DNA from 2 places in the Nocardia sp. NBC_00403 genome. Region 1 is predicted to be linked to the other one. Evidence: riboswitches for the same ligand, from Rfam matches in the RefSeq annotation. Region 1 holds a riboswitch; the other holds the start of a gene.

The links. Region 1 has a riboswitch for glycine ahead of glyA (serine hydroxymethyltransferase). Riboswitches for the same ligand answer to the same signal wherever they lie in the genome.
Region 2: it holds a riboswitch for glycine, as region 1 does, so the genes downstream of both, gcvP (aminomethyl-transferring glycine dehydrogenase) here and glyA (serine hydroxymethyltransferase) in region 1, are expected to answer to the same signal.

The regions. Positions count from the first base shown of each region.
Region 1 is NZ_CP107939.1:8,546,109-8,550,526, reverse strand. It holds gene OHQ90_RS38430 (putative nucleotidyltransferase substrate binding domain-containing protein) at 1-676, shown strand, start outside; gene OHQ90_RS38425 (IclR family transcriptional regulator) at 690-1,475, shown strand; glycine riboswitch at 1,669-1,762, shown strand; glycine riboswitch at 1,763-1,864, shown strand; gene glyA (serine hydroxymethyltransferase) at 1,900-3,234, shown strand; gene OHQ90_RS38415 (L-serine ammonia-lyase) at 3,231-4,418, shown strand, end outside.
Region 2 is NZ_CP107939.1:4,811,946-4,816,363, reverse strand. It holds gene gcvP (aminomethyl-transferring glycine dehydrogenase) at 1-2,481, opposite strand, end outside; glycine riboswitch at 2,641-2,741, opposite strand; partial or broken gene OHQ90_RS21355 (MerR family transcriptional regulator) at 2,871-3,422, opposite strand; gene OHQ90_RS21350 (bifunctional nuclease family protein) at 3,638-4,111, opposite strand; gene ftsR (transcriptional regulator FtsR) at 4,364-4,418, opposite strand, start outside.

The DNA.
Region 1 (4,418 bases):
GCACGCCATCCTCGATGCCTGCGGCTTGCCTGCGGACAGCAATGGCGCGATCGCCGCGAGGCCGAAGTTTTCCCGTTCCCGCTCGCAGTGGGCATCGGCGGCCGCGGGCTGGCTCGAGGATCCGTTGCAAGACCGGGGCCTGATCCTGTCCTCGCTGCTCATCGACGGGCGCGTCGTATGGGGCGAGGAAGCGCTGCACACGGTGCCCGCGGCCTTCCGGAGCATGCGCGCCGAACACCCGAACGCCCTGCGATTGCAGCTGCTCGACGCATTGTCGGGACGAGTGCGGGCGCGCTCGCTGCGGGATGTGCTGTCCCGGCGCGGCGGGACATTCGATTTGAAGAGCCACGCGCTGGCTCCGATCGTCAACCTCGCCCGATGGGGCGGTCTGGTGGCGGGCGTGACCACGGCGTCGACGCCGGTGCGGTTGGCGGCCGCCGCGAGCGCGGGGGCGCTGAGCGAGCGCGATGCCACCATCCTCACCGAGGTTTTCGTCATGCTGCAGCGCATGCGGATGGTCCATCAGGTCGAGCAGCTCTCCGCCGGGCACAGTCCCGGCGACATCATCACGATGTCGGAACTTTCGCCATTGAATCGCAGTCTGCTCAACGATGCATTGCGGGAGATCGCCGTGGTGCAGCGACGTGTCGGCAGCTTGGGAGCGACGACCACTTAGAATGGCGTTCGAGATGGCAACTCGAGACGGCGATGACAACGGGCGGACGGCTGCGGTGCAGTCCGTCGACCGAGCGCTGCTGGTCATGGAGATTATCGCCAAGCTGGGGCAGGCCGGCGTCACGGAGATCGCCGCGGAACTCGGCGTGCACAAATCTACCGTCTCGCGGCTTGTCGCCGTGCTGGAATCGCGCGGATACGTCGAACAGCTCTCGGAGCGCGGCAAGTATCGGCTCGGCTTCTCCATCGTCCGGCTCGCCGGATCCACCAGTGCGCAGGTCGACCTCGTCGGGCAGAGCCAGGGCGCGTGCAACGAGCTCGCGATCGCCTCGGGTGAGACGACTAATCTCGCTGTCCTGGACGGCAATCGGATCATCAATATCGTCGAGGCGATGGGACCCGGCTCGATCGCGCTGCGGTCCTGGGTGGGGCAGAGCTGCCCGGCGCACGCCACCTCCAGTGGCAAGGTGCTGCTCGCGGGTCTCGAGCCGAGCGAGATGCGTAAGCGGGTCGGCGCCAAGCTCGAGGCGTTCACCGACAACACTCTCACCAAGGTCGCCGACCTGGCCGCCGAGCTCGTCGAGGTCAGGAACAATGGCTGGGCGAGCGTGCGCGAGGAACTGGAGATCGGGCTGAACGCTGTCGCCGCGCCCGTTTACGACAGCAACGGTGCAATCGTTGCGGCACTGAGTGTTTCGGGTCCCGCCTACCGCCTTGCTCCGGAACGTTTCGCCCGCGCCGCCGAGCTGACCATCGCGAGTGCCGCGGACATCGGCCGCCGTCTGGGGTACCTCGGCTGACCACATCCGTACCCGCTCTCGCGATCTGTGCCCGCTGCGGTCGTCGTACGCGGGGCGAATCGCGAGGAGGGGCGATCGGTATCGGTGCTCCTGTTGACAAGGGGTGGGGGCGGCCCAATACTTAGTTGCGTATGGAGCACCAGTTGCGTATTACGAAACTAGTTGCTCGATGTGCAATCGAATAATCGCCGTTCGACGCGTAGCGGGAGATCTCCACGGGTTTTCGTGGGGAGCCGAAGGAGCAAATCCTCCCGGGAATCTCTCAGGCCCAGTACCGCTGCGCACAGGCAACTCTGGAAAGCAGTGCGCACGCACTCGCCGACGGGGCAAACGCGCAGTGTCCCAACACAGTGCGTGAAACTCTCAGGCCATTGGACAGAGCGGGAGGAGCCACCTACGCGCATGCGTCGACGAAAGGCTCCTCATGGCCGAACCTGTCACCGCTGGCGACCGCTTGCAGGTCGCTGGAAACAGCAACACCGCCGTCCGAACCGAGCTCGACGCGTCGCTGCGCGAATTCGATCCGCTCGTCGCACATTTTATCGACCGCGAAATCGACAGGCAGCAACGCGGTCTGGAAATGATCGCCTCCGAAAACCACGCGCCGCTGGCAGTGATGCAGGCGCAGGGTTCGGTGCTCACCAACAAATACGCCGAGGGCTATCCCGGCCGCCGCTATTACGGCGGGTGCGAGCATGTCGATGAGATCGAATCACTCGCGATCGACCGGTTACGCGCTTTGTTCGGCGCGGAATACGTCAACGTCCAGCCGCACTCGGGAGCTCAGGCCAACGCCGCGGCGATGCATGCGGTGTTGCGACCCGGAGACGGCATCCTCGGGCTTGCGCTGGATCATGGTGGACACCTCACCCATGGCATGAAGATCAATTTCTCCGGTCGGCTCTATGACGTTGCGGCCTATCATGTTCGGGCCGAGGACCATCTCGTCGATATGGACGAGGTGCGACGGCTCGCGCATGAGCATCGGCCGAAACTGATCGTGGCAGGCTGGTCGGCCTATCCGCGGCACCTCGACTTCGCCGAATTCCGGCGCATCGCAGACGAAGTCGGCGCATACCTGATGGTGGACATGGCGCACTTCGCCGGTCTGGTCGCGGCGGGGCTGCATCCCTCGCCCGTGCCGCACGCGCACATCGTCACCTCCACCACCCACAAGACCCTCGGCGGGCCACGCGGTGGATTCATCCTCGCCGTCGAGGAATTGGGCAAGAAGCTGGCTTCGGCGGTCTTCCCCGGACAGCAGGGCGGGCCGCTGGAGCATGTGATAGCGGCCAAGGCCGTCGCCTTCAAGATGGCGGGTGAAGCGGCGTTCCGTGATCGCCAGCAACGCACGCTCGCGGGTGCGCGGATCCTCGCCGAGCGACTGCTCGCCGTGGACTGCCGGGCGGCGGGGATCAGCGTGGTCAGCGGCGGTACCGACGTGCACCTGGTGCTCGTAGACCTACGCGACTCCGAGCTCGACGGCCAGCAGGCAGAGGATCGGCTCGCCGAGATCGGAATCACCGTGAACCGCAACGCCGTTCCGTTCGACCCGCGACCGCCGATGGTGAGCTCCGGTCTGCGGATCGGCACACCGGCACTGGCCGCACGTGGCTTCGACACCGCGGCATTCACCGAGGTCGCCGACATCATTGCCGCGGCGCTGCGCGCGGCGCAGCCGGTCGAGGAGTTGGGCGAGCGGGTCGGTGCGCTGGTCGATCGGTTCCCGCTGTATCCCGGTCTGCGTGAACGGGCATGACGGTCAGCATTTTCGACCTGTTCCGGGTCGGCATCGGGCCGTCGAGCTCGCACACGGTCGGGCCGATGCGCGCGGCCGCCCGGTTCATCGAGCAGCTCAAAACCGATGGGCAGCTGCACAATACGACCGGTGTTCGGGTTGAGCTCTACGGATCGCTCGGCGCGACCGGGCGCGGGCACGGCAGCATCGAGGCGATTGTCGCCGGGTTGTCCGGCGAACGGCCGGAGACCGTCGATCCGGAGGTGGTGGCCGCCACCACGTCCGAGGCGCGTGACACCGGCACGCTGCGGCTCGGTGGGGTGCATCCGATCGGCTTCGCCGTCGACGAGGACATCGAACTGCTCTGGCGAATCCGACCGGTCTTCCACAGCAACGGCATGATGTTCCGCGCCGTCGATGCCAAAGGTCAGGTGCTCGTCGAGCGTCGCTTCTATTCCGTCGGCGGCGGATTCGTTTTGGACGAAACCGAGATCGACCGGCCTGCCGAGACGAGGACCACGGTCGGGCACCCGTTCGCCTCGGCCGCGGAGCTGCTTGCCCGCACCGCCGCTACCGGGCTGTCCATCAGTGAGCTGATGCTGGCCAACGAAATGACCTGGCGCAGTCCGGATCGGATCCGGACCGACCTGCTCGAGATCTGGAAGGTCATGCAGGACTGCGTCCAGCGGGGGACGTCGACGGCGGGTGTGCTGCCGGGCGCACTCGCCGTTCGGCGGCGTGCGGCAGCGCTGCACGAACGATTGACCGTCGAAGCCGACGACACCGACCCGCTACGAGCGATGGAGTGGGTCACGCTGTACGCCATGGCCGTCAACGAGGAGAACGCCGCGGGCGGTCGGGTCGTCACCGCGCCGACGAACGGCGCCGCGGGCATCATTCCCGCTGTGCTGCATTATGTTCAGCAGTTCGTCACCGGCCCGAATGACGACAGCGTGATCGATTTCCTGTTGACCGCGGGTGCGATCGGGCAGCTGATCAAGGAGAACGCCTCGATCTCCGGCGCGGAGGTCGGGTGCCAGGGCGAGGTCGGCTCGGCCTGCGCGATGGCGGCAGCCGGACTCACCGCCGTACTCGGCGGCACACCCGAACAGATCGAGAATGCCGCCGAGATCGGCATCGAACACAACCTCGGTCTCACCTGCGATCCGATCGGCGGACTCGTGCAGATTCCGTGCATCGAACGC
Region 2 (4,418 bases), 3.7 Mb from region 1:
GCCTGCGACCGGGAAGCTCATGGTCGGGGCGTGGAAACCATAGTCCGCCAGACGCTTTGCGACATCATCGACGGTGACGCCGGTCTGCTTGGTGATCTCGCGCAGATCCAGGATGCACTCGTGGGCGACCATGCCGTGCTCGCCGGTGTAGAGCACCGGGAAGTGCTCGTCGAGGCGGCGGGCGATGTAGTTGGCCGAGGCGATCGCGGTCAGCGTGGCCTTGCGCAGACCGTCGGCGCCCATCATCCGAATGTAGGCCCAGGTAATCGGCAGGATCGAGGCCGAGCCGTACATGGCGGCCGACACCGCGTGCGAACCGGTTTCGAGCGGATCGCCGGGCAGGTACGGCGCCAGGTGCGAGCGCACCGCCACCGGGCCGACGCCTGGACCACCGCCGCCGTGCGGGATGCAGAAGGTCTTGTGCAGGTTCAGGTGGCTCACATCGCCGCCGAAGCGACCCGGACGGGCAAGTCCGACAAGCGCATTCAGGTTCGCGCCGTCGACATACACCTGACCGCCCGCATCGTGCACCAGCGCGCACAGCTCGGCGACCTCATGCTCGTACACGCCGTGCGTGGACGGGTAGGTGATCATGATGCAGGCCAGCCGGTCGGCGTGGTCGGCGATCTTGGCGCGCAGGTCATCCAGGTCGACATCACCGTTGTCACGACACTTCACCATCTCGACGCGCAGCCCGGCCATCGCCGCGGACGCCGCGTTGGTGCCGTGCGCGCTGGACGGGATCAGGCACGTATCCCGGTGCGTGTCACCACGATCGAGGTGGTAGCGCCGGATGGCGAGCAGCCCGGCGTATTCGCCCTGACTGCCCGCGTTCGGCTGCAGGCTCACCGAGTCGTACCCGGTGATCGCCGAGAGCCAGCTCTCCAGATCGTGGATCACCCGCAACAGCCCCGGCGCATCCTCCACCGGCGCGTACGGATGCACCCGCGCGAAGCCGGGCCAGGTAATGGCCTCCATCTCGGCGGTCGCGTTCAGCTTCATGGTGCAGGAACCGAGCGGAATCATGCTGCGGTCCAGAGCAATATCCTTGTCCGACAGCCGCCGCAGATATCGCAACATCGCGGTCTCGGTGTGGTAGTTGGTGAAGGCCGGGTGCGTGAGATATTCGGAGGCGCGGGTCTCGATCGATCCGCCCGCGGCCGGGGCCGACGCCTCGGAAGACAGTGCGGTACCGAAGGATTCGAGCACGGCGGCGACATGCGCCGCGGTGGTGGCTTCGTCGCAGGCGATGCCGATGTGATCGGCGTCCACCAGTCGCAGGTTGATGCCACGCGACTTCGCCTTCGCCACAACGGCTTCCGCGCCGCCGGGCACGTGCACCAGCACGGTGTCGAAGAAGTTGTCGTGCACGACAGCGCCGTCGAGTCCGGCGGCGATGGCCCGTGCATGGCCGTGCACCCGCCGCGCGATCTCCCGCAACCCGTCGGGACCGTGATAGCTGGCGTACATCGCGGCAAGGATGGCGAGCAGCACCTGGGCGGTACAGATGTTGGAGGTCGCCTTTTCACGGCGAATGTGCTGTTCACGGGTCTGCAGTGCGAGCCGGTAGGCGACCGAACCGTCCGCGTCGACGGAGACGCCGACCAGCCGGCCCGGCAACTGCCGCGCATGCTTGGAGTGCACCGACAGATATCCGGCGTGCGGTCCGCCGAAGCCCATCGGCACGCCGAACCGCTGTGTGGTGCCGAAGCAGGCGTCCGCGCCCTGCTCCCCCGGCGGCGTGATCAGCGTCAGCGCGAGCAGATCGGCACCGACGGCGACCAGCGCACCGCGCTCGTGCGCCGCCTCGATCAGCGGCGCCCAGTCCACCACCCGGCCCGACGCACCGGGAATCTGCACCAGCACACCGAAGAACTCGCCGTCGGGCAGACCGCAGGAGAGGTCGGCCTCGACAATCTCGATGCCGAGCGGCTCGGCCCTGGTGTACAGCACGGTCTTGGTCTGCGGGAAAAGGTCGGTGTCGATGAGCAGTCGCTCGGACTTCGACCGGCCCGCCCTGCGCAGCAGCGTCATCGCCTCGGCAGCCGCGGTGGCCTCGTCGAGCATGGAGGAGTTGGCGACCTCCATACCGGTCAGATCCGACACCATGGTCTGGAAGTTGAGCAGCGCTTCGAGACGGCCCTGGCTGATCTCGGGCTGGTAGGGGGTGTAGGCGGTGTACCAAGCCGGATTCTCCAGCAGGCTGCGCACCAGTACCGGCGGGGTCAACGTGTCGTAGTAGCCGAGGCCGATCATCGAGGTGGCGACGGTGTTCGAATGGGCGAGCTCGGCCAGCTCGGTGAGCACCTCGTGCTCGGTGGCCGCGGGCGGCAGCACATCGAGACCGGAGCCGTCGAGGATGCTCGCGGGCAAGGCGGCGGTGGCGAGCTCGTCGAGCGAACCGACGCCGACGAGGTCCAGGATCCGGGCGAGTTCGTCCCGGTCGGGTCCGATATGGCGGTCGGCGAATGATCGAGTCACGGCAGCAGCTCCCAAGGTCGGGCGGGTCGACCAACGCGGTCGACGGATACCAGCCCTCCCCCTCTGTCGTGGAGCCTGAGAGATTCGGGGTGCGACCCCTTTCCCCATGGGCGGGCGACCGTGCGCTGTCTGCAGCGGTCACCACTTTCCAGAGGCGTCGAAGCCCGTACGGTCCCTGTTGCCTGAGAGGTTGACGGGGAGGTGCTGCTCCTTCGGCGCCCGGACTCTTCTGAAGACCGGGACTCTCCCGCACGGCGGCGACGCACCGCTAGTTTATGCCGCGCGCACAACGAACCGCGCCACCGGACCCCGGATGGCGGTGTCGCCCTCGTCACTTTCCGCAGAAAGCAAAGTGCCCGCCGCAGGCGACGGGCACTCCCACAGAATCTCTAGCCGGTCTTCTGGTTCATCCGCGCCTTGCGCCGGAACGACAGTTCGTCCTCGGGGCGCTCGCTCGCGCTGCCGCTGACGGCCCGCTCGGCTGGGAAGTTGGCGATTGCGCCGGTCAACTCGCGCATTGCACCGCTCACCGCGATGCCGAAAACGCCCTGCCCACCCTGCAGTAAATCAACTACCTCCTCGGCCGAGGTGCATTCGTACACCGAGGTGCCGTCGGAGAACAGTGTGATGCCCGCCAAGTCCTGCACGCCGCGACTGCGTAAGTGATCGACCGCGATGCGGATGTTCTGCAGCGAGATCCCCGCGTCCAATAGTCGCTTCACGATCTTCAGGACCAGAATGTCCTTGAACGAGTACAGCCGCTGACTGCCCGAACCCGCGGCGCTCCGGATGGACGGCACGACCAGACCGGTGCGCGCCCAGTAATCGAGCTGCCGATAGGTGATCCCGGCTACCTGGCATGCGCTGGGAACGCGGTAGCCGACAAGATCGTCAGGTACCGAATCGTCCGGGAACAGGCCTGGCTGTACCACTCCCTGCGATTGCTCTGCCACTGACCACTCCCTTGCTTCGCCGATGCCTTGGCCTCATCAATGTCCCGGCTCCGTTGACCACATACACCCAGTCATAACGGACGTGGCCCAACTATCGAGGTTACTCCCTCTGATTGTCCCGGGAGCGGCATCGTCCGACCAAACGCGACGCGCGGTAAGAGTCTCGACCTGTAGTTGAGGTCTAGAAGAAAGTTCGAAATCCCTCAGCTGTCAGTGGCTTTGAAGTCATCGGGCGAAACCGACTCGAGGAACTCCTTGAACTTCTCGACCTCGTCCTCGCGCTCGTCCGGCATGACCAATCCGGCTTCCTCGAGGACCGGTTCCTCGGCATAGATCGGGCAACCGACCCGCAACGCGATCGCTACCGAATCCGACGGCCGCGCCGAAACCCGTAGATCGTTCTCGAAGACCAGATCCGCGTAGAAAGTGCCCTCTTGCAGATCCACGATCCGCACTTCCTTCAGGGTGTGCCCGAGGTCGGTGATCAGGATCTTGATCAGATCGTGGGTCAATGGACGAATCGGGGTCACCCCCTCCTGTTCGAGCACGATCGCAGTCGCCTCGGCCTGTCCGATCCAGATCGGTAGATACCGATCGCCGGACGCCTCACGGAGCAACAGCACGGGCTGGTTCTGTGGCTGCTCGACACGAATGCCGATCACGCGCATTTCACTCATGCCTGCGCCTCGCTAACGCTCAGCTCCGGCATGCGCGAAGCACCCTGTGACATGATTCGCTCGCTGCGCTCACTCATCGCACTGCCTCCCAATACCTCCGCCGGCCACCCGGCATGACTACCGCAGAGCTCGCCGTACCACCGAGTCTAAGCGAACGGGAAGGGGTCGAGCGATCCGTGTGCACAGCCGAAATCTCCGTGTTGTCGGAGTGGAACCCGCTACGGCCGTGACAAGCGACGACGCACCGAAGACTCAGCCGCCGAGCGAGTTCCGCACCGACGCTTTCACCAGGCAGGTGTGCAGGGTC